3 regions of the Actinoplanes sp. G11-F43 genome follow, and region 2 is predicted to be linked to each of the others. Evidence: riboswitches for the same ligand, from Rfam matches in the RefSeq annotation. Region 2 holds a riboswitch; each other region holds the start of a gene.
What was found. Region 2 has a riboswitch for cyclic di-AMP ahead of ACQ0O7_RS03940 (transglycosylase family protein). Riboswitches for the same ligand answer to the same signal wherever they lie in the genome.
Positions count from the first base shown of each region.

Region 1: it holds a riboswitch for cyclic di-AMP, as region 2 does, so the genes downstream of both, ACQ0O7_RS08100 (coiled-coil domain-containing protein) here and ACQ0O7_RS03940 (transglycosylase family protein) in region 2, are expected to answer to the same signal.
Region 3: it holds a riboswitch for cyclic di-AMP, as region 2 does, so the genes downstream of both, ACQ0O7_RS01390 (C40 family peptidase) here and ACQ0O7_RS03940 (transglycosylase family protein) in region 2, are expected to answer to the same signal.

Region 1 covers NZ_JBNZCE010000006.1:158,175-168,085, reverse strand. Annotated here, with positions in the region: gene pnuC (nicotinamide riboside transporter PnuC) at 1-143, opposite strand, end outside; gene ACQ0O7_RS08125 (Atu4866 domain-containing protein) at 176-538, opposite strand; gene ACQ0O7_RS08120 (TetR/AcrR family transcriptional regulator) at 654-1,217, opposite strand; gene ACQ0O7_RS08115 (ABC transporter permease) at 1,441-2,337, shown strand; gene ACQ0O7_RS08110 (ABC transporter ATP-binding protein) at 2,330-3,100, shown strand; gene ACQ0O7_RS08105 (coiled-coil domain-containing protein) at 3,129-4,169, opposite strand; cyclic di-AMP (ydaO/yuaA leader) riboswitch at 4,168-4,305, opposite strand; cyclic di-AMP (ydaO/yuaA leader) riboswitch at 4,513-4,645, shown strand; gene ACQ0O7_RS08100 (coiled-coil domain-containing protein) at 4,650-5,684, shown strand; gene ACQ0O7_RS08095 (glycoside hydrolase family 65 protein) at 5,748-8,111, opposite strand; gene ACQ0O7_RS08090 (beta-phosphoglucomutase family hydrolase) at 8,163-8,903, opposite strand; gene ACQ0O7_RS08085 (ATP-binding protein) at 8,998-9,477, opposite strand; gene ACQ0O7_RS08080 (ABC transporter ATP-binding protein) at 9,558-9,911, opposite strand, start outside.
Region 2 covers NZ_JBNZCE010000004.1:34,779-44,689, forward strand. Annotated here, with positions in the region: gene ACQ0O7_RS03925 (DNA glycosylase AlkZ-like family protein) at 1-407, opposite strand, end outside; gene ACQ0O7_RS03930 (GNAT family N-acetyltransferase) at 422-1,027, opposite strand; gene ACQ0O7_RS03935 (saccharopine dehydrogenase family protein) at 1,120-2,346, opposite strand; cyclic di-AMP (ydaO/yuaA leader) riboswitch at 2,493-2,666, shown strand; gene ACQ0O7_RS03940 (transglycosylase family protein) at 2,667-3,212, shown strand; tRNA gene ACQ0O7_RS03945 (tRNA-Arg) at 3,261-3,336, opposite strand; gene ACQ0O7_RS03950 (ExeM/NucH family extracellular endonuclease) at 3,735-8,480, shown strand; gene ACQ0O7_RS03955 (hypothetical protein) at 8,577-9,293, shown strand; gene ACQ0O7_RS03960 (DUF3040 domain-containing protein) at 9,294-9,590, opposite strand; gene ACQ0O7_RS03965 (3-deoxy-7-phosphoheptulonate synthase) at 9,855-9,911, opposite strand, start outside.
Region 3 covers NZ_JBNZCE010000002.1:110,369-120,279, reverse strand. Annotated here, with positions in the region: gene ACQ0O7_RS01410 (penicillin-binding transpeptidase domain-containing protein) at 1-832, opposite strand, end outside; gene ACQ0O7_RS01405 (hypothetical protein) at 905-1,675, opposite strand; gene rsmH (16S rRNA (cytosine(1402)-N(4))-methyltransferase RsmH) at 1,828-2,964, opposite strand; gene mraZ (division/cell wall cluster transcriptional repressor MraZ) at 3,111-3,542, opposite strand; gene ACQ0O7_RS01390 (C40 family peptidase) at 4,123-4,908, opposite strand; cyclic di-AMP (ydaO/yuaA leader) riboswitch at 4,948-5,140, opposite strand; gene ACQ0O7_RS01385 (MurT ligase domain-containing protein) at 5,509-6,729, shown strand; gene ACQ0O7_RS01380 (type 1 glutamine amidotransferase) at 6,719-7,432, shown strand; gene ACQ0O7_RS01375 (TVP38/TMEM64 family protein) at 7,469-8,164, shown strand; gene leuS (leucine--tRNA ligase) at 8,625-9,911, opposite strand, start outside.

The sequences.
Region 1 (9,911 bases), on a different contig from region 2:
AGGATGCCCAGCGGCCAGTTCAGGATGTGCCGGCGGACCAGCAGGCCGACGGTGAGCAGTCCGGTGACGAAACCCAGCACCTCCGCCCACGAGGTCGGCACTCCGAACGCCGTCACGGCCGGGCTGTTCAGCCAGTGAATCACCAGCACAGCATCGGGCCCGCCGGGCCCGGGGTCTACCCCGCCGGGCGCAGACGGTGGCCGGCCATCTCCAGTTCGCCGTCGTGGACGTGGATCGGGGTCCGCAGCCCGGACTCGTCGTGCAGCACCACCGACTCGCCGTCGATGGCGTAGGTGCCGCGGGCATGACGACGGCGCCCGGCCACCTCACCGGCGAACGTGCCGTCGGTGTGCAGCCGGAGACGCACCGTGCCGTCCGGGCTCCGCCACGCCCCGGTCACCGCGGCGCTGGTCACCACCCGCGGGTGAATCGCACCGGAACCGTAGTCGGTGCCGGCCGTGCCGCCCATCGCGATGGCGAGGAGGGAGGCGGCGTCGAGGACCGTGAAGTCGACGTGCGGGTCACAGGTGGTGGGCATCGTTCTCGGCTTCCGTCGGGGCTGGGGACGCCCTCTCCGGTCGGCACCGACGGTCCGGGTCGCTGGGTTTCCCGAGTTGCGAAACGGAGCGATCCGGGACCCGTACGGGTGCGAATCAGCCGGTGGCCCGCAGCGCCGCGGTGACCGCCGCGGTGAACTTCTCCATGTATTCGTCGGTGATCGGCTGCCGGGCCACGGCCAGCCGCCAGTAGAGCGGGCCGAGGATCATGTCGACGGCGACGTCCGGGTCGGTGCCCTGGGGCAGCTCACCCCGGGTGATCGCCTGACCGATCAGCTTCTCCCCGACGGCCTGCTGGTGGGTCCGCATGGCCCGCTGCAGGGTTTCGGCGATCTGCGGGTTGCGGGCCGCCTCGGCCATCAGGTCCGGGATGATCTGCGAGGCCATCCGGTGCTTGAGGGCCGTGCTGACGATCAGCAGGAGAAGCTGGAGATCGCCGGTGAAACTTCCGGTGTCGGGAAGTGGAACCTTTCGTTCCGCGACATCGGAGACTATCTCCATTACCATCTCTAGCTTGTTGCTCCACCGACGGTAGATCGCGGTCTTGCCGACACCGGCGCGACGGGCGACGGCTTCGATGGACAGCCTGCCGTAACCCACCTCCGCCAGCTCGCTCATGACCGCATTTCGGATCGCCACGGTGATGTCGCCTCGGAGCACCGCCGCTCCGGCTGGTGCGCGCTTGTTTGTCGCCACCCGGCCACTATAGCGCTACGACGTAACGGTTGCGTTCCGCCGTTTGGTCGGCTACCGTCCACCTGACGTCGATACGAACCCGTTCCATCGGCGTCGGCGGGAGCCTGTCATGCTGATTTCCGTGACCTCGCACCAGGCATCGGATTCCGCCGTCCCCAGCGGGCCGACTAGATCGGAGCACGACCCCATGCCAGATACGGCGGTCGCCCCGGCCGACACCGGGCTCCCCCTCAAGGAGCTGGCCCGGCGTAACGGCCTGAGCGCGTCCGGTCGGCTGCCCAGCCTTCCGGAGTACACCCGGCAGCTCTTGTCCTACCGGCACTTCATCCAGGCACACGCCAGCGCCAAGATGACGTCCTCACTGGGCAACACCAAGCTCGGCGCGGTGTGGCAGGTGCTCACCCCGGTCATCAACGCGGCCGTCTACTTCGTGATCTTCGGCCTGGTGCTGAACACACACCGGTCGATGGACAACTTCATCGCGTACCTCTGCATCGGTGTCTTCGTCTTCCAGTTCACCCAGTCGGTGGTCCAGACCGGGACGAACGCGATCACCGGCAACCTGGGCATGATCCGGGCGCTGCACTTCCCCCGGGCCAGCCTGCCGCTCTCCGCGGCGCTGGTGGAGATCAGGAACTTCCTGGTCGCGGCGGTGGTCCTGATGGTGATCGTGCTGGCCACCGGCGAGCCGATCACCGTCAAGTGGCTGCTGCTCCTGCCGGTGATCCTGCTCCAGTCGTTCTTCAACGTCGGGTTGGGCATGTTCATGGCCCGCTACGGCTCGAAGGTCCGCGACGTCAAGCAGCTGATCCCGTTCATCATGCGGTTCTGGCTGTACGGGTCGGCCGTGCTCTACCCGGTCACCATGTTCCAGAACGTGCTGAGCGGCTGGCAGCTCCAGGTGGTCGAGGCGAACCCGCTGCTCATCTTCATCGAGCTGGCCCGCCACGCGCTGCTGGAGAACGTCGAGCTGGCCAATCCCCCCACCGTGCTGTGGATCCAGGCGGCCATCTGGAGCCTGATCGTCGGCCTCGGTGGTTACGTGTACTTCTGGCGTGGAGAGAAGGGCTACGGCCGTGGCTGACAGCGAGCGCACCCCCACCGTCATCGCGGACAACGCCCACATCATCTACCGCGTCCAGCAGGGCGCCGCCCCGAACTCCAGCCCGCTGGCCAGTTTCAAGCGGCTGGTGACCGGAGCGAAGGCCGGCAACATCCGCGAGGTGCACGCGGTCAAGGGTGTGAGCTTCATCGCCTACAAGGGCGAGGCGATCGGCCTGATCGGCACCAACGGCTCCGGCAAGTCGACGCTGCTGCGCGCGGTGGCCGGGCTGCTGCCGGTCTCCAAGGGCGCGATCTACGCGTCCGGCCAGCCGTCGCTGCTCGGTGTCAACGCGGCCCTGATGAACGAGCTGCCCGGCGACCGCAACGTGGAGCTGGGCTGCCTGGCGATGGGCATGTCGCCGGCCGAGGTGGCGGCGAAGAAGCAGGAGATCATCGACTTCTCCGGCATCAACGACAAGGGCGACTTCTCGTCGCTGCCGATGCGGACCTACTCCTCCGGCATGGGCGCCCGGCTGCGGTTCTCCATCGCCGCCGCGAAGCAGCACGACGTGCTGCTGATCGACGAGGCGCTGGCCACCGGCGACGCCAAATTCCGCAAGCGCAGCGAGCAGCGGGTCCGTGAGCTGCGCGGCCAGGCGGGCACGGTGTTCCTGGTCAGCCACAGCGAACAGTCGATCCGGGACACCTGCGACAGGTGCATCTGGCTGGAGGCCGGCACGATCCGCGCCGACGGCCCGACCGCCGACGTGATGAAAGAGTACGAGGCCTACACCCGCAGGTGATAGGCCTCGTAGCCGCCGGCGCGTGCGGTCAGCCGTCGATCGACAGATGCACGTGGTTGGTGTGGTCGCTGGACGGGTCGCCGCCCGCCCCGCTGTAGGCCCGCCAGCCACTGCTCGGTAGCCAGATCCGGCGGTACCAGATCACGTAGAGCACATCGAGCTTGCCGGCGTTGTTGATGAAGTAGTTCGCCAGGTTGTCGCCATAGCGCTTGTCCGCACCGGTGGCGTCGCCGCCGAAGGTGCCCTTCTCGGAGGAGAAGTCACAGGCCCGGCCCTTGGGGTGCTCACCGCTGTTCTGGGTGCGCCAGCACTTGGTGAATCGGGTGAACCCGGCGGACTTGGCCTGCTTCAGCGCGTGCAGGGTGCGCGGGGTGAGGCAGCCGCCGGTGCCGGTCGGGTCGGTCTCGGTGCAACCCGACCCGAGATTGCCGGGAGCCGGCTGGGCGGAGGCACTGCCACCGCCGTCGGAGGAACTGCCCGCCGCGGCGCCCTGGTTCGCCTTCTTCAGCGCGGCCTCGGCGTTCTGCTTCTGCTTCGCCATCACGGTGACCTGCTTGCTCTGGTCCTTGATGGTGACGTCGAGAGCCGTCTTGGCCTTCTGCTGGGTGTCCAGGGTGGTCTTGATGTCCTGGATCGCCCGGTTCTGGTCGGTCGCCACCAGCGCCAGGGTCTCGGCCCGCCCGAGGAAGCCCTCGGCCGAGTCGGAGCCGAGCAGGGTGGCCATCGGCCCGGCGCGGCCGGCCGTGTAGGCCTGGGTCGCCAGCAGGTCGAGGGTCTTCTGCTTGGGGCCCACCTCGGCGTCCAGCCGCTTGATCTCGGCGGCCAGCTTGACCTGCTGCTCCTTGGAGGCCTTGAGCTTCTTCTGGGCCTTGACGTAGCCGCTGGAGGCCTTCTCGAGCTGCTCGATGAGGGACTTGGAGCCGCCCTCGCCGTCGTCTCCGGAGTCGCCGGGGGCGGTGAGGATGGGGGCCGCGGAGGCCGCCGTGGGGGCGTAGGCCAGTCCGCACGCGGCGACGAGCAGCGCCATCAATGCCGCTAATCGCCGCGCAGTGTTCTGCTGCACAGGCATTTCCTTCCGTCGGCCGCCGACCGGGTTAGCTGACGGGTTCGGGACGAAGGAAATCCCTACCGCTGTGCGCGGATTCACCCCGGAGAACAAATGGATCCCCGGCTCGTCATTGATGACGATTAGGCGGCGGTTCCCGCGCGGGAACCGCCACGACCATACCCACTCGATCCAAGTATCGACAGTTCTGGTACGCGTTGCATTTGCCCCGATACACGCCGTGACAGCAATTACGGATAGTCAGTGGACAGTAACGGCATTGGCCCTCACCGGGGCCTGATCCATGGCGATATCTCGGGTAAACTGGCCGCCGGTCCTGCCAGGACGGCACCGCCCCCGAGTTGCCGGCAGGCCACCGCCCAATCGTCGCGAGACGAACCGGGGAACCAGGTCACTGGGGTGTATCCGCAGTTGCGGTAGGGATTGCTTCCGTCCCGAACCCGTCAGCTAACTCGGTCGGCGGAGTCACGGAAGGAACTGTTGATGACAGCAAGTCCCCGCCGGTGGCTGATACTTGCCCTGGCACCGCTGGTGACCGCCGCGATGCTCCTGGCACCGGCCTCGCCCGCGTCCGCGGAACCCGGTGACGAGAACCCGGCGCCGTCTTCGGAGACGAAGTCGGACGGGCTCATGTCGAGCCTGATGGAGTCGACCAACCGGCGTTTCGTCTCCGCGAAGGCGGCCGTGGCCGCCTCCACCAAGAACCAGAAGAAGCTGGCCGGCGAGATCAAGGCGGCCGAGTCCCGCCGGGACGTGCTGATCCCCGAGGTCAACTCGATCGCCCGTCAGCAGTACCTGACCGGCAACCTGAGCACCGTCACCTTCCTGCTGGACAGCAGCTCCTCGGACGACTTCCTGAGCAAGGCGGTCTCGCTCGAGGAGATCAACACGCTGCACGACAAGAAGCTGAGCGAGCTCAACGCGGTGATCGAAGAGGTCACCAGCAAGAAGGCGGCTCTCGACGCCGAACTCAAGAACGAGAAGCAGCAGCTCGACGTCCTGGCGAAGCAGAAGGAATCGGCCGAGAAGCAGCTCGACCTGGTCGGCGCCAGCACCGGCATCAACCAGACCGTCAACCAGGGCCTGGTGGACGCCAAGTCGGACAAGGCGAAGGCCGCGCCGCGCAACTCCAGCGGGGGCTTCTCCGCCGAGGGATGCACCGAGAAGGACCCCACCACCAGCGGTTGCATCACCAAGCGCACGCTGAACATGTACAAAGAGACCAAGAAGGCCGGCTTCGACATGTTCGTCGGGTGCTTCCGCACCGGCGGGCCGTTCGAGCACCCCAAGGGCCGGGCCTGTGACTGGTCGTTGCAGAAGAGCGGATTCTCCTCGGCGGACAGCACCAAGGAGATGAAGTACGGCAACAACCTCACCGCGTTCCTGGTACGGAACGCCGACGCACTCGGGATCTACTACGTGATCTGGTACAAGCAGATCTGGTTCCCGGCGTCGGGCTGGAAGGCGTACCACGGTGTCAGTGATCACACCGACCACGTACACGTCTCCATGCTGTAACGACACGTAGAAAAGCGCCCCCGCCCTCTTCCACGAGAGCGGGGGCGTTTTCCTTGTGGTCGGTCAGTGCACCGCGCGGCGGACCGGGGCCCGGCCGTGCGGCTGGACCGGCGCCGGGCCGGCCGGCACCGCGGCGGGGATCGGCATGGTCACCGGGCGGACCTGGGTGACCTCGATCTCCTTACCGTGGTGCAGCAGGGTCAGCCGGGCCTGCCCGCCACCGTTGCGCAGCGAGTAGGTCACCTCGTCCGCAGTGACGCTCACCCGCAGCCGCAGCTCCCGCCAGAGCAGCGAGAACTCCAGGTTGTTGATCCGGCTGGGCAGCCGCGGCGCGAAGCTGAGCTGGCCGTTGAAGTCCCGCATGCCGCCCAGCCCGGCGACCAGCGAGATCCAGGTGCCGGCCAGCGACGCCACGTGCACGCCGTCCCGCGCGTTCTGGTGCAGGTCGTGCAGGTCCATCAGGGCGGCCTCGCCCAGATAGTCGTGGGCCAGCTCCAGGTGCCCGGTCTCGGCCGCCAGGACGGCCTGGATGCAGGCGGACAGCGACGAGTCCCGGACGGTCCGGGCGTCGTAGTAGGCGAAGTTGCGCACCTTCTCCTCCGGCGTGAACGCGTCACCCCGGATGTACATCGCCATCACGATGTCGGCCTGCTTGATGACCTGCTTGCGGTACAGGTCGAAGTACGGGTAGTTGAGCAGCAGCGGGTACCCCTCCGGCGGGGTGTTCTCGAAGTCCCACTCCTGCAGCCGGGTGAAGCCCTCGCACTGCTGGTGCACACCCAGTTCCTTGTCGTACGGCAGGTGCACGGCAGCCGCCGCGTCCCGCCACGACGCCGTCTCCTCGTCGTCCACACCCAGCTTGCGGGCCAGGTCCGGATGCCGCTTGCAGGCCTCGACCGCGGTCATCAGGTTCTGCTGCGCCATCAGGTTGGTGTAGATGTTGTCGTTCACGATGGCGGTGTACTCGTCCGGACCGGTGACACCGTCGATGTGGAAGCGCCCGTGCCGGTCGTGGTGCCCCAGCGAACGCCACAGCCGCGCGGTCTCCACCAGCAGCTCCAGGCCGACCTCACGCTCGAAGTCGTAGTCGCCGGTGGCCTGCACGTACCGGCGGACCGCGTCGGCGATGTCGGCGGCGATGTGGAAGCCCGCGGTGCCGGCCGGCCAGTACCCGGAGCACTCCTGACCGCGGATGGTCCGCCACGGGAACGCCGCGCCCTGCAGACCGAGCGTCTGCGCCCGCTCCCGGGCCAGGTCCAGGGTCGAGTGCCGCCAGCGCAGCACGTCGGCCGCCGCGGACGGCTGGGTGTAGGTCAGGGCGGGCAGCACGAAGGTCTCGGCGTCCCAGAAGGTGTGGCCGTCGTACCCCGGTCCGGTCAGGCCCTTGGAGCCGATCGGGCGCTGCTCGGCCCGGGCGCCGGCCTGCAACGTGTGGAAGAGGCCGAAGCGGACCGCCTGCTGGACCTCCGGGTCACCCTCGACCTTGACGTCGGAGTGGTCCCAGAACGCGTCCAGGTAGTCCTCCTGCTGCTGGACCAGGCCGTCCCAGCCGTCCAGCCGGGCGCTGGCCAGAGCCGCGCCGACCTGGTCGCGCAGGGCCGGCAGCGAGCGCATGCTGGACCAGCCGTAGGCGGCCAGCTTGACCACCCGCAGCGTCTGGCCGGGCTCCAGCCGGCAGGCCACCGTGGTGCGCAGCCAGTCCGGGTGGCCCTCGGTGGTGATGGCGTGCCGGCCCGGCGTCTCCACCAGGTGCTCCATCGCCGCGGCCATCCGCAGATCGCTGGCCTTGGTCTTGTGCACCAGGATGCCGCCGGTGCGCTGCTCCAGCATCTCCTCGGCCTGCAGCGGCCGGTCCAGCACCGCGGCCACCCGCGGGTCCTTGCTCATCGGCGGCAGCTGCTCGTTGGCCACCAGCTCGGACTGCAGGATCAGCCGGGCCGCGGTGTCCAGCGGCTCCACCTCGTAGAGGAAGGCCACCACGGCGCGCTGGGTGAAGGAGACCAGGCGGATGGTGCGCACCCGCACGCCCTGCCCGGACGGCGACACCCACTCGACGACCCGTTCCAGGACGCCCTTGCGCAGGTCCAGGCAGCGCTCGTGGGAGCGCAGCTCGCCGTACCGGACGTCGAACGGCTCGTCGTTCACCAGCAGGCGCATGAGCTTGGCGTTCGTGACGTTCACCATGGTCTGGCCGGACTCCGGGAACCCGTACCCGCCCTCGGCGTGCGGCAGCGGCCGCAGCTCGTAGAACGAGTTCAGGTAGCTCCCGGGCAGGCCGTGCGGCTCGCCCTCGTCCAGGTTTCCGCGTATCCCGATGTGCCCGTTCGAGAGAGCGAACACCGATTCGGACTGGGCCAGCAGGTCCAGGTCGAGCCGGGTCTCCCGGATGTGCCATGGGTCGACGGGATAAGCCCGTTCACGGATCACGGTCGTGCCTCTCGTAACTGATCAGGAGGTCTTTACAGATGGAAGACGGATCTACGGCTGGAGGAGTTCGGACAGGTCGGTGACGACCACGTCGGCACCGTGTTCGCGCAGCGCGTCGGCCTGGCCCACCCGGTCCACCCCGATCACGATGCCGAACCCGCCCGCGCGCCCGGCGGCCACACCGGCCTGTGCGTCCTCGAACACGGCGCAGTTCGCCGGATCGATGCCGAGCAGTTTCGCACCCAGCAGGAAGGTGTCCGGAGCCGGCTTGCCGGGCAGGCCCCGCTCCCGCGCGACGACCCCGTCCACCCGGGCTTCCAGGAGGTCGGCGATGCCCGCCGCCTCCAGGACGTCCTTGCAGTTGGCGCTCGCCGACACGACAGCCCGGCGCAGACCGGCCGCCTTGACCGCCTTCAGGTACTCGACGGATCCGGGATAGACCTCGACGGCGCCCTCTTTGATCTTCTGCAGCACCAGGATGTTCTTCCGGTTGCCCACCCCGTTGACGGTCTCCCGGTCGGGAGCGTCGTCGGGCTCGCCCTCGGGCAGGATGATGCCGCGGGAGGCGAGGAAGGTCCGCACGCCGTCGGCGCGCTGCCGGCCGTCGACATATCGGTGATAGTCGGCTCCGGAATCGAATGGCACGAATTCCTGATCATGCCGTTCGGCCCATGATTCCAGGAATGAATCGAACGTCTGTTTCCATGCGGCACCGTGGACGAGCGCGGTCTGTGTCAGCACGCCGTCGAGATCGAAGAGGCAAGCGGTCACCTGTGAAGGAAGTCCGAGCACGCGCCCAATGTAGCCGGAGACGTTCAGCGGCGAGACCTGAAGGGCACCTTCACATTTCCAGGACGTTTCACAACACGTTCAACCAGGTGTTTCACTAAGAAGCGCGAACCGCGTCCATGCCGATCCGCAGTCCGATCGAGGTCCCGATCGGGCCGGTGGCCGTGGTGACCTCGTCGCACAACTGGTGCGCCAGCCACAGACCGCGTCCCCCGACCTCGAACGCCTCGGGCGTGTGCGGGCCGTCCAGATAGGCGCCCGGGATGCCCGGGCCGGAATCGGTGACCACGCACCACACCGAACCGCCCTCGATCTTGAGAACGATCCGGCCCTCACCACCCGCGTGCAGCACCACGTTGGTGATCACCTCGTTGACGGCCAGCACGAAGCCGTCCAGGCGATCCCCGCCGAGACCCGCGGCCACCATCACCCGGGTCGACTCGTGCCGCAGGACGGTGATGTCGTCCGGGCCGAACGCGCGGTCCAGCAACACCGGCCACACCCGTGGCGGGGCGGCATCGATCCTCGGCTCCCCGTCGAGAGCCGAGCGCACGCTTCGGCCGGTCCTGTCCTCCACCGTGGTGCAGCCTACGCGCTGTGGCCGTTCGGTGGCAGCAGGCGTACTGGAACGCGCCCGGAAGTGGCGTGACTCGTTCATCAGCGCCACCCCACGTCGATGCGGTCGCCGCGCTCGTCGAAAAAGTGCAGGGCATCCAGCCGAACCGCCACCGCAAGCGGATGACCAGGTGAAACCTGCGGGTACGGAGCCAGCCGGACGGACAGCTCGGCCGGCTTGCGGTGGTGCCGGCCGGGATCGTTCAACAGGTCCGGCTGTCCCCCCGGGGTCGAATCCGGGCCGGAATTCGAACGGGAAAGTCGCTGCAGCGCACGTTTGAAGGCACCACCGCCGCCGGCGTCCGGGGAGACCGCGGGCGAACCCGTCTCGTCCACCACGATCGCGGTGGCGCCGATGTCGAGATACGCCAGCGACTCGTGCCCGTGGTGCTCCAG
Region 2 (9,911 bases):
GCCTCGCCGCGCGGAATGGGCCGGGTGACCACGGCCCGGAACGCCTCGGCGGTCGCGGTGAACGCCCGGACACCCAGCGCGGGCGCGTCCGGGATCTGCCCGCTCCGCATCCGGGCCGCCGCGTCGTCGTCACCGATCGGCCACAGCTGCTCCACCAGGGCCGGCAGGTCGGCGCGCCGGTGCAGGTGCGGGGCGCCGCGGGCGGCCCAGACGGTGATCAGGCGGTCGTCGGCGCCGACGTCGGCGGTGGTCCGGGCGGCGAGGGCCACGTGGGGGGAGCCAGGTGTGTACTCCTGCACACCCAGGTCGAGCAGCGGCAGGTCGGCGGGCCGGTCACCGGTGCGTCCGGCCAGCCCCTGCGCGGCGACCCGGTAGGCCATCACCCGCTCGCGATCCACCTCGATCATGGTCGGACACCCCCTCACCGCCGACCGTACCGCCGCGAGGCGACGTTCCTCCGGCGATCGTCGCGGGTGTCGGCGCGCCCCTCCACGTACTCCCAGGTGTCCAGGTGCACCGGACCGTACGGCCCGGTCTGCTGGATCGCCGGCTCGGCGGCCGGGCGGTACCCGCAGCGACGGGCCACCGACGTGCTCGCGGTGTTGCCCCGGTCGATCCGCAGCAGCAGCCGGCGCAGCCGCAGGTTGTCCATCGCGAACGCGGTGAGCAGGGAGAGTGCCGCCGAGGCCAGGCCGCGGCGGCGAAAGGGCAGGCCGACCAGATAGCCCAGCTCGGCCTCGTGGGCGTCGGCCCGCACGTTGAAGAGCAGCACCTCACCGAGCGGCCGGCCGCCGTCGGTGGTGATCGCGAGCTGGATCCGGCTGCCGTCGAGCCGGCCCCGGTGGGCACGCCGCAGATAGGCCAGCCCGGCCTCCACGTCGAACGGCGACGGCCGCAGTGTCCAGCGGGCGATGTCCGGCTCGTCCAGCAGCGCCACCAGATCGTCGAGATCCTCCCAGCGCCACTCGCGCAGGACGATGCCGTCCCCCGTCAGCCTCAGCGGGTAGGGCAGCGGGCTGACGGTCACCCCTGAATCGTGCCGGTAATTGCACCTTTAGTGCTAGTGGTCTTCGATGCGATCCGGGTCAGATCCTTGATACCGCTTTCGGCCGTTTCGGGTTAGGCCTCACCAGCGGTGATCTCCAATCCGGCGGCGCGCAGCCGGTCGACGAGGGCGTCGCCGATGCCGGTGGCCGGGGTCAGCACCCCACCGTCGGACTCCGGCAGACGATCCCGGTCCAGGGCCAGGGCCAGGGCGGATTCGCCGAGCATGACAGCCGTCGCGGCATACCCGGGATCGCCTTCGGCCCGGACCCGGGAGCGGTAGCGCGCCCCGGTCGTGGTGGTGGCGAAGATGTCCACGGTGAAGTGTCCATTGCGGCGGGTGGCCTCGTCCGGGCCGGTGCCGGGGGCGGGCAGGAGCCGGTCCAGCACGAACCGGACCGGCGGCACGGTCAGGCCGACGACCAGGCCGGTCATCAGGATCTTGGTGGCCCGGGCGAGGACCGGGGAGGCGGCGGAGGTGCCGACGCTCATCACCTCGCGGTAGCGGAACCCGCGGCCGTACGCCCACCCGCGCAGCGCGTTGCTCCGGCGCACCACCCGGGTGTTGTAGGAGGCCATCACGAACGGCGCCAGATGCCCGCGCAGTGTCGGGTGCACCGCGGAGCCGGGCAGGGTGAGCATGTCCGGCTGGCGGCCCAGGTCGGGTTCGGCCTCCCGGTCGGGGCTCAGCGAGTACGGGCTGGCGCCGATCCGCCGCAGCCGCCGGTCCCGTTTCATCTCGTCGATCTGGTGCCGCATCGAGTCGATGGTGCCGCCGCTGATCCCGCCGCGCATGCTGGTCACGACCAGTGTGGTGTCGGTGAGTTCGCCGGCGCCGTCGGCGCGGACCCGCTCATGCAGGACGTGCACCCCGATATCGGACGGGATCGAATCGAAGCCGCAGGAGTGCACGATCCGTGCACCGGTGCGCCGGGCGGTCTCATGGTTGTCGTCGATGCTGTCCCGGGCGAACAGCACCTCACCGGTCAGATCCACGTAGTCGGTGCCGGTCTCGGCGCAGGCGCGGGCCAGTGCCCGGCCGAACTTCGCGTACGGCCCCACGGTGGTCACCACCACCCGGGTCCGGGCGGCCATCGTGGTCAGGGCCCCGGTGTCGTGCGCGTCGGCGACCACGATGGGCAGTTTCAGGCCGAGCCGTTCCAGTCGCTGCGCGGACCGGCCGGCCAGCGCGAGCCGGGTGCCCTCCGGGGCGCTGCCGGCCAGATGCTTCGCCACCAGCGCTCCGACGAAACCCGAGGCACCGTAGACGATCACGTCGAACTCGCGCTGTCGATCGCTCATGGCTGCCGATTGTGCACCCTCCGTGGAGGGTTGGGTACCCGGCGCGGCGCGCCGGGATCAGCACGTTATCCACACAAAGGAAGATCAAAGCAGCTAATTTGTGACCAACAACTCCATTGCGACGGCCCGCACCACGCGGGCACCGCCGACCGGTAACGCCGAGTCCTGCCGCCGGTCGCGGATCTACACGAAACAGGCACGGAGCGGGGGACCCACACGTTCCTCGGCGCTACGGCGCCTCGGGGTGAAGCCGCCACGCGCGGCCGGGCACCTCTGCCCGAACCCGACAGCTGACCTCGCAGGCGTGGAGGAGAAAGCTCATGGTTCAGACAAGTGCACAGTTGAAGCGCGTCATCGGACTGACGATCGCGTGTGTCGCCGGAAGCGCCGTGCTGTCCGGGCCGGCCTCGGCCGTTCCCGCCGACATCAACTGGGACGCGATCGCGCGCTGCGAATCCGGTGGCAACTGGCGCATCAACACCGGCAACGGCTACTACGGCGGCCTGCAGTTCAGCCATGGCACCTGGCGGGCGTACGGCGGCGGCCGGTACGCCAGCACCGCCAACCGGGCCAGCAAGTCGGAGCAGATCCGCATCGCCGAGCGGGTGCTGCGCGGGCAGGGCATCGGCGCGTGGCCGACCTGCGGGCGCCGGCACGGCTACCAGCCCGCCTCCCGGGCCAAGAAGCGCACCTCGCACGTCCGCAAGGCCTCGAACGGCTCGTACGTGGTCCGCCGCGGCGACACCCTGGCCGGGATCGCCGACCGGTACGACGTGCGGGGTGGGTGGAAGGCGCTCTACCGGGCCAACGCCGGCACCCTGCGCAGCCCGCACCGGCTGGTGGTGGGGCAGCGCCTGAAGCTCTGAGCGAAGCCGGCCGGCCGCTCCGCGAGTGCGGGGCGGCCGGTGCGCGCATGGTGGGCCCGGCGCGACTTGAACGCGCGACCTACCGCTTAGGAGGCGGTTGCTCTATCCACTGAGCTACGAGCCCATGCTGATCTGTGCTGAGGGTACCAGGACGGCTCGGCTCCGGAGGTTGACGTACTCGATGTGGCCTGATCCGCCGATCCGTGCCGGTTGACCGATTTCGTCATCGGCATACCATTCCGCGCGGGAAGTTTTCCGGGGCGTGTCGGTGGATCTACATTTCGGCGACCGTACAAAAGCGAACAATGAACGGCGGGAAAATCCTCACTCCAATGTGCAGGGCATGACCTTTCCGTTACCTATCCGATTGTCTTTCGTCACCCGAACTACCTACGCTCCGGCGGATCTACTTCGTTCGGAGGGTCCACCTCGATGCGTTCCTACATACGCAGCGTGGGTGTCGCCGGACGGTCCATCCCCGTACCGAGCCCTGCCGGGTTCCGTGCGCTGGGTGCTGCCGTCATGGCGACCGCGCTTGGTCTCAGCCTCACCGGCCCGGTTTCCGCGGCCACCGATGTGCCGTTCATCAGCGAGATCCACTACGACAACGCCGGTGCCGACACCGGCGAGGCGATCGAGATCCAGGCCCCGGTCGGCTATGACCTGAGTGGCTGGAAGATCTACCTCTACAACGGGACCGGCGGCGTCACCTACAACCCGACCACGACGCTCAGCGGTGTGGTCCCGTCGTCCGGTGTGGTCGTCACCGAATACCCGGTCAACGGTCTGCAGAACGGTGACCCGGACGGCGTCGCGCTGGTGCAGCCGGACGGCACGGTCAGCGAGTTCATCAGCTACGAGGGCACCTTCACCGCGACGAACGGCCCGGCCGCGGGCCGGCTCAGCGTCGACATCGGAGTGGCCCAGACCGGCTCCTCGCCGGCCGGCCACTCACTGCAGAAGATCGACGGCAAGTGGACCGGGCCGGCGGCGAACAGCTTCGGCAAGGTCAACACCGCGCCGGCCACCCCCGAGGAGCCGGAGGAGCCGGGCGAGCCCGGCGCCGGCTGCGAGACCGCCGTCACCCACACGATCGCCCAGGTGCAGGGCACCGGTTCGGCGACGCCGCTGGCCGGTCAGGTGGTCACCGTCGAGGGCGTGGTCACCGCCGACCACCGCACCGGTGGCTACAACGGCATCTACATCCAGACGGCGGGCAGCGGTGGGGACCGTCCGGTCGCCGCGGGCACCCCCTCCGAGGCGATCTTCGTCTACCTGACCAACAACGCCGCCAACCACCCGTCGGTGGCCATCGGTGACACGGTCAAGGTGGCCGGCACGGTCAGCGAGTACAACTCGCTCACCCAGATCACCATCGGCGCGAAGGCCGACGTGGCGGTCTGCGCCACCGGCGCCACCCTGCCCACCCCGGTCCCGCTGACCCTGCCGCTGTCCGACGAGGCCCGGGAGTCCGCCGAGGGCATGCTGGTCGCCCCGGCCGGAACCTTCACGGTCTCCGAGGTCTACAACACCAACCGGTACGGCGAGGTCGTCCTCGCGGCCGGCGACACCCCGGCCCGGATCCCCACCGACGTGGCCCGGCCCGGCAGCCCCGCCGCCCTGGAGCGCAAGGCCGCCAACAAGGCCGGCCGGATCCTCGTCGACGACGGCCGGACCACCAACCTGGCCGAGGCCGGCCTGCCCCCGGCGTACATGGCCAAGGACAAGCCGCTGCGGGTCGGTGACTCGGTCCAGAAGTTCGGCCCGAGCGTGCTGGCCTACGGTTTCAGCGAGTGGCGCCTCCAGCCGGCCGAACCGGCGGCCCCGGGCACCACGTTCGCCGCGACCAACCCGCGGACCAGCGCCCCGGTCAACGTCGGCGGGGACATCAAGGTCGCCAGCTTCAACGTGCTGAACTACTTCGTCCACTTCGGTGGCGACGCGCGCGGTGCGGCGAACGAGGCGGCCAAGGAGAAGCAGGAAGCGAAGATCGTCTCGGCGATCAGCGCCCTGGACGCCGACGTGGTCGCCCTGATGGAGATCGAGAACTCGGTCCGGTTCGAGGCCGTCGAGACCCAGCTGGCGCTGAAGACCCTGGTCGGCGAGCTGAACGCGGTCGACGGCGCGGGCGTGTGGGACTACGTGCTGTCGCCGGCCGAGCTGCCCGGCGCGTCCGCCCAGGACGTCATCACCAACGCGATCATCTTCAAGCCGGCCTCGGTCACCCCGAAGGGCCCGTCGAAGTCGATCAACGACGAGTCGGTGTGGAACAACGCCCGCGAGCCGATCGCGCAGACGTTCACCGCCGGCAGCATCGACTTCACCGTGGTCGCGAACCACTTCAAGTCGAAGAGCACCTCGGTCACGCCGACCGGTGACAACGTGGACACCGGTGACGGGCAGGGCGCCTACAACGGCGACCGGATCCGGCAGGCGGAGGCGCTGGCCGAGTTCGTCAAGGACCTCGGCGACGACAAGGTGATCCTGCTCGGTGACTTCAACTCGTACGGCCAGGAGGACCCGCTCCAGGTCCTGTACGAGGAGGGCTACTCGGACGCGCGCGCCGCGTTCGCGCCGGACAAGTCGTCGTACGTCTTCGGCGGCGAGTCCGGTTCGCTGGACCACGCCCTGGTCACCGGCGAGTTCGCGAAGCGGATCACCGGCGTCGACATCTGGAACATCAACTCGGTCGAGTCGTTCGCCTTCCAGTACGACGGCTACGGCCCGTTCTACGAGGCCGGCCCGTTCCGCTCCAGCGACCACGACCCGGTGGTCGTCGGCCTGAACACCGCCGCCGAGCCGACCACCGTCGACCTGCAGCTGCTGAGCATCAACGACTTCCACGGCCGGCTCGAAGCCCCGTCCGCCGGCAACGGTGGCGCGGCCCAGTTGGTCGGCGCGGTCAACAAGCTGCGCTCGGAGAACCCGAACACCGCGTGGGTGTCGGTCGGCGACAACATCGGCGCCTCCACCTTCATCTCCGCGATCGACGGCGACAACCCGACCCTGGACGCGCTCAACGCCGGTGGCCTGAACGTCTCCGCGGTCGGCAACCACGAGTTCGACAAGGGCCTCGCCGACCTGCTCGGCCGGGTCGAGGAGCGGTCGAACTTCCCGCACCTGGCGGCCAACGTCTACAAGGACGGCGAGCGGGTCCTGCCCGGCTACGTCGTGCAGGAGATCGGCGGCGTCAAGGTCGGCTACATCGGTGTGGTGACCGAGCAGACCGGTTCGCTGGTCAGCCCGGACGGCATCCGGGGTGTGGAGTTCCGCGACCCGGTCGCCGAGACCAACGCCCTCGCCGCGCAGCTCTCCGACGGCGACGCGGCCAACGGTGAGGCGGACGTGCTGGTGCTGCTGGCCCACGAGGGTGCGGCCACCGCGAACATCGGCTCCGCCGAGGCGCTCGCCGCCGACCCGGTCTTCGGTGAGTTCACCACGGTGAGCGCCGAGATCGACGCCATCTTCAGCGGGCACACCCACCAGCCGTACGCGTTCCAGGTCCCGGTCCCCGGCACCGACCGCACGCGCCCGGTGATCCAGGCCGAGGACTACGGTCTGCGGCTGGGCAAGGCGGTGCTGACCGTCGACAAGGCCACCAAGTCGGTGACCGCGTCGACGTCCGAGCTGCTCACCGTCACCGGCTACCCGTCCGACCCGGCGGTCGAGCGGATCGTGGCCGACGCCAAGGTCAAGGCCACCGAGCTGGGCAAGCAGGAACTCGGCAAGATCACCGGCGACATCAAGCGGGCCTACAACCCGGAGACCAACGCCGAGGACCGTGGCTCCGAGTCGGTGCTGGGCAACTTCATCGCCGACGTGCAGCTGGACCAGACCAGCGACGCCGGCCGTGGTGGGGCGCAGATCGCCTTCATGAACCCGGGCGGCCTGCGCAACGACCTGCTGTACGGCACCGACGGAACGGTCACCTACTCGGCCGCGTTCGCGGTCCAGCCGTTCGCCAACGACGTGGTCACCCAGACTCTCACCGGCGCCCAGATCAAGCAGGTGCTGGAGGAGCAGTGGCAGCCGGCCGGCGCGTCCCGCCCGGTGCTGCACCTGGGCTCGTCGAAGGGGCTGACCTACTCCTACGACGACGCCCAGCCGCGCGGCTCGAAGATCATCGCGTCGACGCTGAAGCTGAACGGGACCGTCCTGGACCCGGCCGGCACCTACCGCGTCACGTCGAACTCGTTCCTCGCCTCCGGCGGTGACAACTTCACCACCCTCGGCCAGGGCACGAACCAGACGACCACCGGTGACAACGACCTCACCATGCTGGTCAACTACTTCGCGAAGTACACCCCGATCACGCCGGACACCACGCCGCGCAGCACCGCCGGGGTGCCGGACAGCACCGCCCCGACCGGGACCTACGCCCTGAACACGGCGGCGATCTGGCCCGGCCAGTCGGTCACGCTGACCGAGTCCGCGCTGAACGACGACGTCAGCGACAAGGCGAAGATCACCCGGGTGGTCACCTGGGGCGACGGCAGCGCCGCCCAGACCATCCCGGCCGGCGCCACCAAGGTCACCCACGCCTACGCCAAGGCGGGCAGCTTCACGGTCACCGTGGCGCTCACCGACGAGGCCGGCAACAAGGGCGCCGGCAAGGTCACCGGCACGTCCACGGTGGCGGTGAAGGCGCAGGCCGGCACGTACAGGCTGAATGCGAAGTCGATCTGGGCCACCCAGTCGGTCAACCTCGGCGTCAGCGGTGTCACCGGCGCCACCGGGCTCACCATCACCTGGGGCGACGGCAGCACCACCAAGACCACGGCGAAGAACGCGACGGTGTCCCACAAGTACACCAAGGCCGGGAACTTCACGGTCAAGGTGACGCCGTCGAACACGGCCGGGACCGGCAAGGCCGTCACGGTCGGCAGCGTCAAGGTCACCAAGGACACCGTCAAGCCGACGGTGAGCCTGACCGTGCCGAAGCAGCCGGCCAAGGCCTCCTCGTGGAAGTCGATCACCGGTAAGGCGTCCGACAAGGGCCTCGGTGTCGCCAAGGCGAAGGCCAAGGCGATCGAGGAGCGGTCCGGCAAGTGGTACTACTACTCGGCCGGCAAGTGGACCAAGGCGAAGTCGAAGAAGGACGCCCTGGCCAAGGCCGCGGTGCTGACCGCGACCCCGAACGCCAAGGGGATCTGGAGCATCAAGCTCTCCGGCGTCACCAAAGGCAAGCTGGTGATCGGATACTGGGGCACCGACAAGGCGGGTAACGCCTCCGCCGGCCGGTTCCACACCGTGAAGATCACCAAGTAACGAATCCGCGCACAAAGTCGAGGCCCCCGCTGTATGGCGGGGGCCTCTTCACGTCCGGTAGCGGTATTTTGATCACCACCTGATACGGGAGGTTGGATGAGCGGCCGGACGAGTCGATCATCATCGATAGTTCTCATCGTCGGACTGGCAGTTCTCGCCTCCGGCGTCATCCTGCTGCTGACCGGTGACTCCACCTGTGGAACCACCGAGATGCACATCGGCGGTCAGTGCATCACGTACGGTGACGGATCTTCGCGTGTCCTGGAGCCGGACGGCCAGACCCGGCTGCCCGCTCTGGTCGCTGTCGGACTCGGCGGCCTGATCGCAGCGGCCGGGGTGTGGCTGGTCTTCTTCGCCGATCAGTCGGTGCCCCAGTCGGCGGGTGTCGGCGACCGGATCGAGTTGGCCCGGCGGCAGGGCTGGCAGTTCCTCGACGTGGACGCCGATCTGCTGACCGCCTGGAGCGACACCCCCGACTTCGGCGAGGAGCAGCCGGCGTACGCGGTGCTCCGCGGCCATTACGACGACCTGGAGTTCGTCGTCTTCGACTTCCGCAAGCCGGACACCGGTGAGCTGTGCACGGCGTGGATCGTCTACCTGCCCGAGCCGTCCCGGGCCTTCGTCCGGTGGGCCACCGCGCAGGAGCCGTTGTATCGCCGCCCGCTCAACCTGGTCGGAGTGCGGGCCGACGCGGTCGTCGACATCGCCGCGCGACTGCACCGGTCGACCGAGCCGGACGCCGTGTTGCGGCAGGTCCGGGCGCTTGTCGAGATCGTCCGCCGGTTCGAGGCGCAGGCCGCGACCAGCTCCTGATCAGGATTGCCGGTACGCGGTCTCGGCGCGCTGCCGGCGCCACCGCTGGACCGCTCCGGCCACGGTGATCGCCGCCCACACCGCCACGATGTACGCCGCGGCCGGCCAGCCCGTCACGGCCAGCACCACGGCGACCGTGCCGATCACGGCGGCCATGATGAACAGTCGTAGCGGAGGGCGACCGGTCGCTGACACACTGAAGTTTCCGCCGCCCATTCGGGCACAGAAGTCGGGATCGTCACGTCGCAGCTGGCGTTCCAGGGCTGCCAGTCGCCGGGTGTCCTCTTTGCTGAGCATGATCGCTACCTTCCGGTCTGCCGCGCCGGTGAAGCATGGATCGAGATGTCGCGATCCCGATCAGTGCTCATTGTTACCTCTGAGTTGCCGTTGTGATACGGCCTGGTGTGCCGAATTTTCGGTCCGTTCCGTTCCGGACAGCAGGACCTGTTGCAATCCCACTTTTTCGGGTACAACGGCCCAGTTGATCAGGGATGACGGCCGGGCGGCAGCCGGCCGTCATCCTGGTGAGTCCGATGCGGACCCACCAGGGGCCCGATCACCTCAGACCGTGCGCCGCTTCGCCGACGCCGCGGCCAGCCGCTCCAGCACATCCACCGT
Region 3 (9,911 bases), on a different contig from region 2:
GCGCCGGGAGCGTCACGCTGCTCAGCCGCTTCTCCCGCAGTTCGATCAGGCTCGCCGCCTCGGCCGGGGAGGTCGCCACCTGCAGCACCACCAGGCGCACACCGATGGTGACGAAGAGCGAGAGCGCCAAGACCGTGCCCAGACGCAGGCGACGGTTGCTGTTGGCGAGTTTCGGCGGTTCGGCGGGGACCGGCCTTCTCTCCTTCGCCGTACGCGGGGAGGGGCCCCGCCCCCGGTCGGTGACCCGGCGGCCACCACTCGGGGACTCGGGGCGCTCGCGCCGGCCGGAGCGCCGCTCCCGATCGTCGCGCCGTTCCCTGGTCTCCCGGTTCGGCCGGCTCTCCCGGGCGCGGCTGTCCCGGGCAAGGCTGTCCCGGGCAAGGCTGTCCCGGGTACGGCCGTCCTCCCGGTCCCGCGCCGTCGAGCGGCTCCGCGGTTCCGCGGTCTCCCGGGCCTTACCACGGCCGCGTGGTTCCCCGGTGTCCTTGGCCCGGCCACGGGTACGCGGCTCGTCGCTGTCCTTGGCCCGCCCACGGGTACGCGGCTCGTCGGTCTCCTTGGCGCGGCTCCGGGCGCGTGGCTGCTCGCTGTCGCGCTGGGCCGGAGGCTGTTCGGTGGCCCGGCCCCGGCCCCGGGTGGCGCGCGGGGCGCCGTCGCCACCGTCGAGCACCTGCAGCGCGGGCCGGAACGGGTCGGCGTTGCGGCCGGAGTCACGGGGCACCCGGCCGCGCTCGGCCACGGTCCGCCCGCGCGGCGTGTAGGCCCGCGCGTCGCCGATGCTGGTGCGGCCCCGGCGGACCTCACGGCCGTCGCCCGGCTCGTCTCCGGTCAGGTCACGTGACGAACCGCGCCGGGGCTGATTCCCCCGGCGCGGTGTCTCGTCGTCTCGCGGCGACACGATGGCCTACCGTTGCGCCGGGGTGAGTTCCCCGACGATCGTGCCCGGCTCCGCACCGACCGCACCGGGGGTCTTCTCCCCGGCGGCGTTCCCGTCGCCGGCACCGGCGGTGGCCGCGTCGCCGCCACCCGCCGTGGCCGGGTCGCCGCCACCGGCTTTGGCCGCGTCGCCGCCACCCGCCGTGGCTGAGTCGCCGCCACCCGCGGTGGTCCCGCCGTCGGCGGCCTTCTCACCCAGGCCGTCCCGGGTGGTCGGGGAGGTCCGGCCCTTGGCCGGGTTGAGCGGGCCGACGACGGTGCCGTCCGGCAGCCAGAGGACCGCCGGGTCCTCGGCCGGGACCAGGCCCAGCCGGCGGGCCGCGGCGGTCAGGTTGCCCGGCCCGGAGGCCTCGACCAGCTGCCGCTGCAGTTCCTGCTGCTGCTTGTCGAGGACGGCCTTCTCCTCGCGGAGGGCGTTCAGCCGGAACGACTGCTCCATGGTCTTGGTGTTGACCAGCAGGATGCCGACGACCCCGATCAGGACGACGGCGATGATCGCGGCGGCGAAGGTGGCGCGGGGTGCCCGGATCGGCAGTGGTGGCGCCACCCAGAGGCGGGGCCGGGCCTGTGGAGCCGGTGCGGCGTCGCCGGTCACCTCGATGGAGAGCGCGGTGGCGCCGTCGACGGGTGCGACCGTCTCCCGGCCCGCCCCGCCCCGGATCCCTGACCGGCGCGTGTCGGCCCCCTCGGATCGGCGCGCCGCCCGCGCACCGGTCCCGGTGTCGGCATCGCGGCTCACCCGGCGCTGCGGCCCCCCGGCCGTACCGCGCGTCTGCGTACGGCCCCCCGACCGCGACGCTTCGGATCGCTCGCTCATGCTCTTCCCTCCCCCTCTTCTGTTCGCCCCCGAGGCGTAACCGCCGTGGTCCCCCATGCGTTGGGAACTCGGTGCTACTCGGGCTTCCCCCGCCGGGGACGCCCGGTCGTCCGGGGCCGCTCGCGGCCGGCTCCGAACGCCCTGTCCGAATTCCTCACCTGCTCCTGCTCGTCGATCCGTTCCACCGCGCGCAACTTCACCGAGGCCGCCCTCGGATTGGCGGCCACCTCGGCCTCGCTGGGCAGCTCCGAGCTCCTGGTCAGGAGCTTGAGGCTGGGACCGCTGCCGGGCAGCTCGACCGGAAGGTCGATCGGCCCGGTGCTGCGCGCCCTCGCGGTGAGCGCGCGTTTGACGATCCTGTCCTCCAACGATTGATAACTCATCACCACAAGTCGCCCGTGCGGTGCCAACACGTCCAAAGCCGCCGGAACAGCCCCTTCCAGGGCGTCCAGCTCGGCGTTGACCTCAATGCGTAGTGCCTGGAAGGTGCGTTTGGCGGGATTTCCACCCGTTCGCCGCGCGGCGGCTGGGATGGCGTCCTTCACCAGCTCGGCCAGTCGTGCCGTGGAGGTGATCCGCCCCTTCGCCCGCTCCCGCACGATCGACTGGACGATCCGCGAGGCGAACTTCTCCTCGCCGTACTGCCGCAAAACGCGAACAAGATCACCCGGTTCGTACGAGTTGACGATCTCCTCGGCCGTCACGCCGCGGGACTGGTCCATCCGCATGTCCAACGGAGCGTCCTGCGCGTACGCGAAACCCCGGTCCGCCTCGTCCAGCTGCAACGACGACACCCCGAGATCGAACAGGCCGCTGTGGATCGCCGGAACGTCCAGCTCGGCGAGGACCCGCGGCAGCTCGTCGTAGACGGCGTGCATCAGGTGCGCCCGGTCACCGAACCGGATCAGCCGGTGCCGTGCGTGCTCCAGCGCCTCGGTGTCCCGGTCCAGTCCGATCAGGACGACATCCGGGTACCGCTGCAGAACCGCCTCGGCGTGCCCGCCCAGACCCAGCGTGAAGTCGACGTGGACGGCACCCGGCAGCCTGAGGGCGGGATCGAGCAGTTCCAAGCAGCGCTCGAGCAGCACCGGCACGTGTGTGCCTCGCGGCTCCCCCATGTCAAACCCCCATGCCGTACCGGCTCGCGTCTCACTCGTCTGTTCCATGTTGCTGTCCGGCCCGGTCGCCCGTCCGTACCGCCAGATCCCCATCCGCTCTCATGACCCGCGCCGGCGAACCGGCCCGGACACGCGCCTGGCGCCGGGGAAGAGGCGCCAGGAGCGGGAGCGGCTGGAGATCTCGAGGTACGGCGAGAGTGGCTTCCGGGCCGAACCGACGGCCCACCGAGTGCCACGCCCTACAGTCCGCCGGGCAGCACCCCCTCCTCGATGTCGGCGAAGTCTTCCTCGCTCGCCGAGAGGTAGTCGTCCCAGGACTGCTTGTCCCAGATCTCGACCCGGGTGCTCGCACCGATCACCACTAGATCGCGACCAAGACTGGCATACTCCCGCAAATGGACCGGAATCGTCACCCGGCCCTGCTTGTCGGGCACTTCATCGTGGGCACTCGCGAAGAACACCCGGCTATAAGCCCGAGCGGCCTTGTTGGTGACCGGAGCCTCACGTAGCTGACCGGCGATGCGCTGGAACTCCGGCATCGGGAACACGTAAAGACAGCGCTCCTGCCCCTTCGTGATCACGACACCTCCCGCCAGCTCATCACGGAACTTAGCCGGAAGGATCAGCCGGCCCTTCTCGTCGAGGCGCGGAGTGTGCGTGCCGAGGAACATCGGCCCCCACCCTTTGCCGTGGCGACCGCTCCATCGCGGAGGGAGTGGACCGCCGTGTCAACTCGGGCCGGCAGGTCCGGCGTCGCTCCTCCGCCCTGCCACTGCGCTCCACTCTACTCCACTTCCCTCCACCTGCAACCCGAACGCGTCCACTCCCGAGCCGTTTTCGCAGACGTTGTCGCAGCTCAACGGCGGTGGAGGGGAATGGGGGCCCGGACCATGATCCACTCCGTCCAGTTTCCGACATCGAGCGCTCCAGGTCGCAAATCCCCCGACTTGTCCCCCGGAAAAGTCCGGGCCCACGCTCGGGTGGAGGAAAGTGGAGCGACCCCGGGGAGGAAAGTGGAGTGCCGGAGGGTCGAGACAGGACCCTCGGGGCGCGTACCCGATCGGGGTGTTGAAGCAGCCCCCGGACATGCCTGTGGGGCGTGACCCGCGCCCGGGTCACGCCCCACAGAAGGCGTTGCTATTCCTTACTTACTAGAGACGCTGCGCGACAGTCCCCACTAGAGACGCTGCGCGACAGTCCCCACTAGAGACGCTGCGCGACAGTGCTCAACTACGTGCCGCTGCGCGACGGTCAGGCGACCAGCCGCTTCACGACGTAGTTCTTGCTCCAGATCTTGTGCTTGCCGACGCGCTTGCCGGTGCTCGGCGAGTCGTACATGTATCCGTTGCCGGCATAGATACCGGCGTGGTAGCCGTACGAGCCGTTACGGAAGATGATCAGGTCGCCGACCTTCTTGTTCTTCTTGGCGACCGACTTGCCGTACTTCTGCTGCGAGTTGGCCTTGTGCGGCAGCTTCTTGCCGGCGGCCTTCTTGTACACGTACTTGGTGAAGCCGGAGCAGTCGAAGCGCTTCGGGCCGGACGCGCCGTACTTGTAGAGCGCGCCCTTGTGCTTCTTGGCCTCGGCGAGGATCTTGGCGCCACTGGCGACGACCTTGACCTTGACCTTGGAGGTCACCTTCTGGTTGTACCCGGAGCCGGTGAAGACGGTCCGGACGTAGAGGGTGCTCTTGGGCTTGGCCGTCAGCGTGACCGCTTTGCTGCCGACCTTGCCGCTGTCCAGGTTGCGCCACGCGCCGTTGCTGTAGCCCTGGAGACGGACGGTGCCCTTGGCGACCTTGCCGGTGGCCGGGTCGATCACCTTGGCGGTGACCTTGAGGGTGGAACCCCATTTGAGGTTCCGGGTGCTGGTCGTGGCGGCCAGCTTGGGGGTGACCTTCGCGGCGGCCGACGAGGCGGCGACCGGGGTGACGGCGGTGGTCGACGCGGCCGCGGCGGGCGAGGCGGCGATCAACTGGCCGGCACAGAGGCAGAGACCCAGAGACAGTGCGACGGTGCCGGGGCCGAATGCGGGCATGCGGCGGCGACGGCTCGAACTGTGTTCGTGCACGGTAGAGATTTCCCTCCGGCACGCCTGCGAGGTTAGCTGTCGGGTTCGGGCGGAAGGGCTTGCCCGGCCGCGGGTGGGCGGCTTCACCCCAAGGTTTCTCCCTGGGTGCGGCTCGCCGTGAAGCGAGTCGCGGGGAGAGACCGCGAATGGGTCCCCCGTCCCTGCCCCCGATTGCCTTGGTTGTCGGCTTGCTTGCTGTGTCGCACCGTCCGGCCCGGGGCAGGGCTCGGCGTGAACCGATCCGGTGCGGCCGGCGGCGGTGTGCTGCCGGCTGATCCTTGGTACCCGACTCGGCCCATGATCGTCAGCATGAGGACGATCACCCTAGGTAATCGACACAAAAGCTCATGTCCAATTTGTAAGCTCCGGAAAACAAATGCCGCGACGCAAAGTGATCGGTTCACTACAAGCAGTCGAAGGTTACGGGTGAATCAGAACACACAATTAGTTGAGCACCACGTCCGAAAAGCCCGGACCGGGGAAAACTCCGAATAGGCCGTGATCTTGATGGTCTGGCAACGCGACGTAACCTTCGAGTCCGGTACCCTCGCTGGCGTGACGGACGGAATGCCTCTCATCGCCAAGGTCGCGACCTCGGTGTCGAAGACCGCTGCGGCGCTCTCCAGGGCCGCGGGCCGCGGCGACGGTTCGGTGATCGGTGGCTGGATCGGCCTCAAGATCGACCCCGACCTGCTCGCCCACCTCGCGGCCGGACGCGCCGTCGCGCTGGTCTCCGGCACCAACGGCAAGACCACCACGACCCGCTTCACCGCGGCCGCCGTCGGGGTCCTCGGCCGGGTCGCCACCAACGGTTACGGCGCCAACATGCCGACCGGCCACACCTCGGCGCTGGCCAAGGAGGGGCACACCCCGTTCGCCGTGCTGGAGGTGGACGAGCACTACCTGGCCCAGGTCATCGACCAGACCAAGCCCAAGGTGGTGGCGCTGCTCAACCTCTCCCGCGACCAGCTGGACCGGGCGAAGGAGGTGGCGATGATGGCGCAGATGTGGAAGACCAAGCTCGCCTCCCACCCGGAGATCAAGGTGGTCGCCAACTGCGACGACCCGCTGGTGGTGTGGGCGGCCAGCGGCAGCCCGCAGGCCACCTGGTTCAGCGCCGGCCAGCGCTGGCTGGACGACTCGTTCGTCTGCCCGGAGAGCGGCCACCCGATCGAGCGCGCCCAGGGCGACTGGTGGTGCACCGGCTGCCCGCTGCGCCGGCCGCGCCCGCAGTGGGTGGTCGAGGACGAGGGTGTGATCGACCCGCGCGGTGACTGGCACCTGGTCAAGCTGCAGCTGCCCGGCCGGGTCAACGTGGGCAACGCGGCCACCGCGCTGGCCGTCGCCGCCGAGTTCGGGGTCCGCCCGATCGAGGCGCTGCGCCCGCTCGCCGGGGTGGCGTCGATCGCCGGGCGCTACGCCCAGGTGGACAAGGACGGCCGCAACATCCGGCTGCTGCTGGCGAAGAACCCGGCGAGCTGGCTGGAGGCCTTCGACATGGCCGACCAGGCGCCGACACTGCTCTCGATCAACGCCCGGGACCCCGACGGGCTGGACACGTCGTGGCTCTGGGACGTCGACTTCTCCCCGCTGCGCGACCGGCCGGTGCTGATCACCGGGGACCGGGCGTACGACCTGGCCGTCCGCCTCCAGGTGAACCAGGTGCAGTTCCGGCACGTACAGACTTTCGACGAGGCGCTCCGGTCCGTGCCGCCCGGCCGTCTCGAAGTGATCGCCAACTACACGGCGTTCCAGGACATCCGAGCGGAGTTGGACCGTGTCAACTGAGGCCCTGCGGATCGTGTGGATCTACCCCGATCTGCTCTCGACCTACGGCGACCGCGGCAACCTGCTGATCCTGGCCGCCCGGGCGGCGGCCCGGGGCATCCCGGTGGAGACCTACGAGGTCCGCTCGGATCAGCGGATGCCCAACTCGGCCGACATCTACCTGATCGGCGGTGGCGAGGACGGCCCGCAGGCGCTGGCCGCCCAGCGCCTGCTCGCCGACGGCGGTCTGCACCAGGCGGTCCACCAGGGCGCCGCGGTATTGTCGATCTGCGCGGGTTACCAGTTGCTCGGTCACTCGTTCTTCGCCAAGGGGGCGAAGTGCGCCGGGCTGGGCCTGCTCGACGTCCACTCGGACCGGGGTGAGACCCGGGCGGTGGGCGAGCTGCGCGGCGACATCGACCCCCGGCTGGGGCTGCCGGCGCTGACCGGTTTTGAGAACCACGGCGGCCGCACCCACGTCGGCCAGCACGCCGCACCGCTGGCCCGGGTCACCGCGGGCATCGGCAACGACGGTCAGACCGAGGGCGCCTGGGCCGGCAAGATCCTCGGGACGTATTCGCACGGCCCGGCGCTGGCCCGCAACCCAGCCATCGCCGATCTGCTCCTGAAATGGTCCACCGGCGCGGATAGGCTCACGCCGCTCGACGACACGTGGAGCGAGAAACTCCGCAACGAGAGGCTGGCCGCGGCGAGCCCGGCATGACTTCCTGAATCGACGACGATGGGGCGGTAGGCCTGTATGACCGACAACCTGAACGCCTCGGCGCCGAGTTCCTCCGGCTGGAAGCGGCGTGCTGTCCGCTTCACCCTGCTGGGGCTCGGTGTCGGCGCTCTCGCCGTCGGTGCGGCGGTCCTGCCGCTGCGGGAGATCGGTGACACGGTGGTGTCGCTCGGCCCGGCCGCCGTGGTCGCGGTGGCGGTGCTGGGCGGCATGCTGTTGTCGGCGCTGGTCCCGCGCACCCTGATCACGATGACCTGCGGCGCGCTGCTGGGCGCCGCGCCCGGGATGGCGGCCGCGCTGGCCGCCGCGGTGATCGCCGCGGTCGCCACCTACTACGCGGGCCGCTGGGCCGGCCGCGGCGCTCTCCAGGCCCGGGCCGGCAGCCGTCTGGCCCGGCTGGACGGCTGGCTGAACCGTCGTGGCCTGGCCGCCGTGCTGCTGGTCCGGTTCCTTCCGCTGGCCCCGTTCGGCCTGGTCGGCTACGCCTACGGCACCACCAGCGTCTGCCAGAAGCGGTACATCCTGGGCACCACGATCGCCGCCATCCCGTCCACCATCACCTACGCCGTGATCGGCGCCGCGGTGGTCGCCCCCGGCGAGATGAACCTGGTCACCCTGGTCCCGGCCGCCTTCAGCTTCGTCCTCTCCACCGCGATCATCCTGCGCTGGCGCCACACCTCCCGGCGCGCCGCGGCCGCCGCCGTTCCCGCCTGACCCTCTTCATCCGGTACGCCCCAGGGGCCCCCGACCGCAACGGACCGCCCTGTCTCGTCCGCGCGAGGAGGTCCCGGCACCGGACCGTCCGGCGCCCGCCGGGCGAATGCGGCCCCCCAAACCCGCGTGCCAACTTCCGGTCCGAATCGCACCACAACGCGGCACGAAACAACGAACCACGACCCGCGTGCCGCGTTGCGGTCCGCAACGCACCACAACGCGGCACGAAACGGCCAACCAGCAACCGCGTGCCGCGCAACGGTCCGGAACGCACCGGAACGCGGCACGAAACGACGAACCAGCAACCGCGTGCCGCATTGCGGTCCGCAACACACCACAACGCGGCACGAAACGGCCAACCAGCAACCGCGTGCCGCATTGCGGTCCGCAACGCACCGGAACGCGGCACAGCGGAAACGGCCCGGCCCTCGATGAGGGGCGGGCCGTTTCCGGGTTCGGGTCAGATCACGACGCTGACCAGACGGCCCCTCACCACGATGACCTTCTTCGGCTCCTTGCCGGCCAGCACCTCGGCCACGGCGGCCAGCGCGGCCGACCGTACCTCAGTCTCGGGGGTGTCCGGGGAGACCTCGACCCGGCCGCGGACCTTGCCGTTCACCTGCACCGGGTAGGTGATCGCGTCGGCGACCAGCTGGGCCGGGTCGGCGACCGGGAAGTCCGCGTAGGCCAGCGAGCCGGTGTGCCCCAGCTTGCTCCACAGCTCCTCGGCCATGTGCGGCGCGAACGGCGACATCATCAGCACCAGCGGCTCGACCGCCTCCCGGGACACCACCGGCAGCGGGGTCAGCGTGTTGGTCAGCTCGATCAGCTTGGCGATCGCGGTGTTGAAGCGCAGCTCGGCCATGTCCTCCCGGACACCGGCGATGACCTTGTGCAGGACCTTGCGGCTCTTCGGGTCCAGCGGCTCGTCGGACACCTTGACGGCGCCGGTCTCCTCGTCGATCACCAGGCGCCAGGCGCGCTGCAGGAACCGCTGCGAGCCGACCACGGCACGGGTCTCCCACGGGCGGGAGACGTCCAGCGGGCCCATCGCCATCTCGTACACCCGGAAGGTGTCCGCCCCGTACTGCTCGCACATCTCGTCGGGGGTGACGACGTTCTTCAGGGACTTGCCCATCTTGCCGTACTCCCGCTGCACCTCCTGGTCACCCAGGAACCACTTGCCGTCGCGCTCGACGACCTCCTCGGCGGGCACGATCACGCCGCGGGCGTCCCGGAACGCGTACGCCTGGATGTAGCCCTGGTTGAACAGCTTCTTGAACGGCTCGAACGACGAGACGTGACCCAGGTCGAACAGCACCTTGTGCCAGAAACGGGCGTACAGCAGGTGCAGCACGGCGTGCTCGACGCCACCGACGTACAGGTCGACGCCACCGCTGTCACCCGCACCGCGCGGGCCCATCCAGTACGCCTCGTTGGCCGGGTCGACCAGCTTCGACTCGTTGTGCGGGTCCAGGTAGCGCAGCTCGTACCAGCAGGAACCGGCCCACTGCGGCATGGTGTTGGTCTCGCGGGTGTACGTCTTCAGCCCGTCGCCCAGGTCCAGCTCGACCTGCACCCAGTCCTTCTTGCGGGACAGCGGGGTCTCCGGCTCGGTGTCCGCGTCGTCCGGGTCGAAGGTGCGCGGCGAGAAGTCGTCGGTGTCCGGCAGCACGACCGGCAGCATCGAGTCGGGCAGCGCGATCGGCAGGCCGGTCTCGTCGTAGACGATCGGGAACGGCTCACC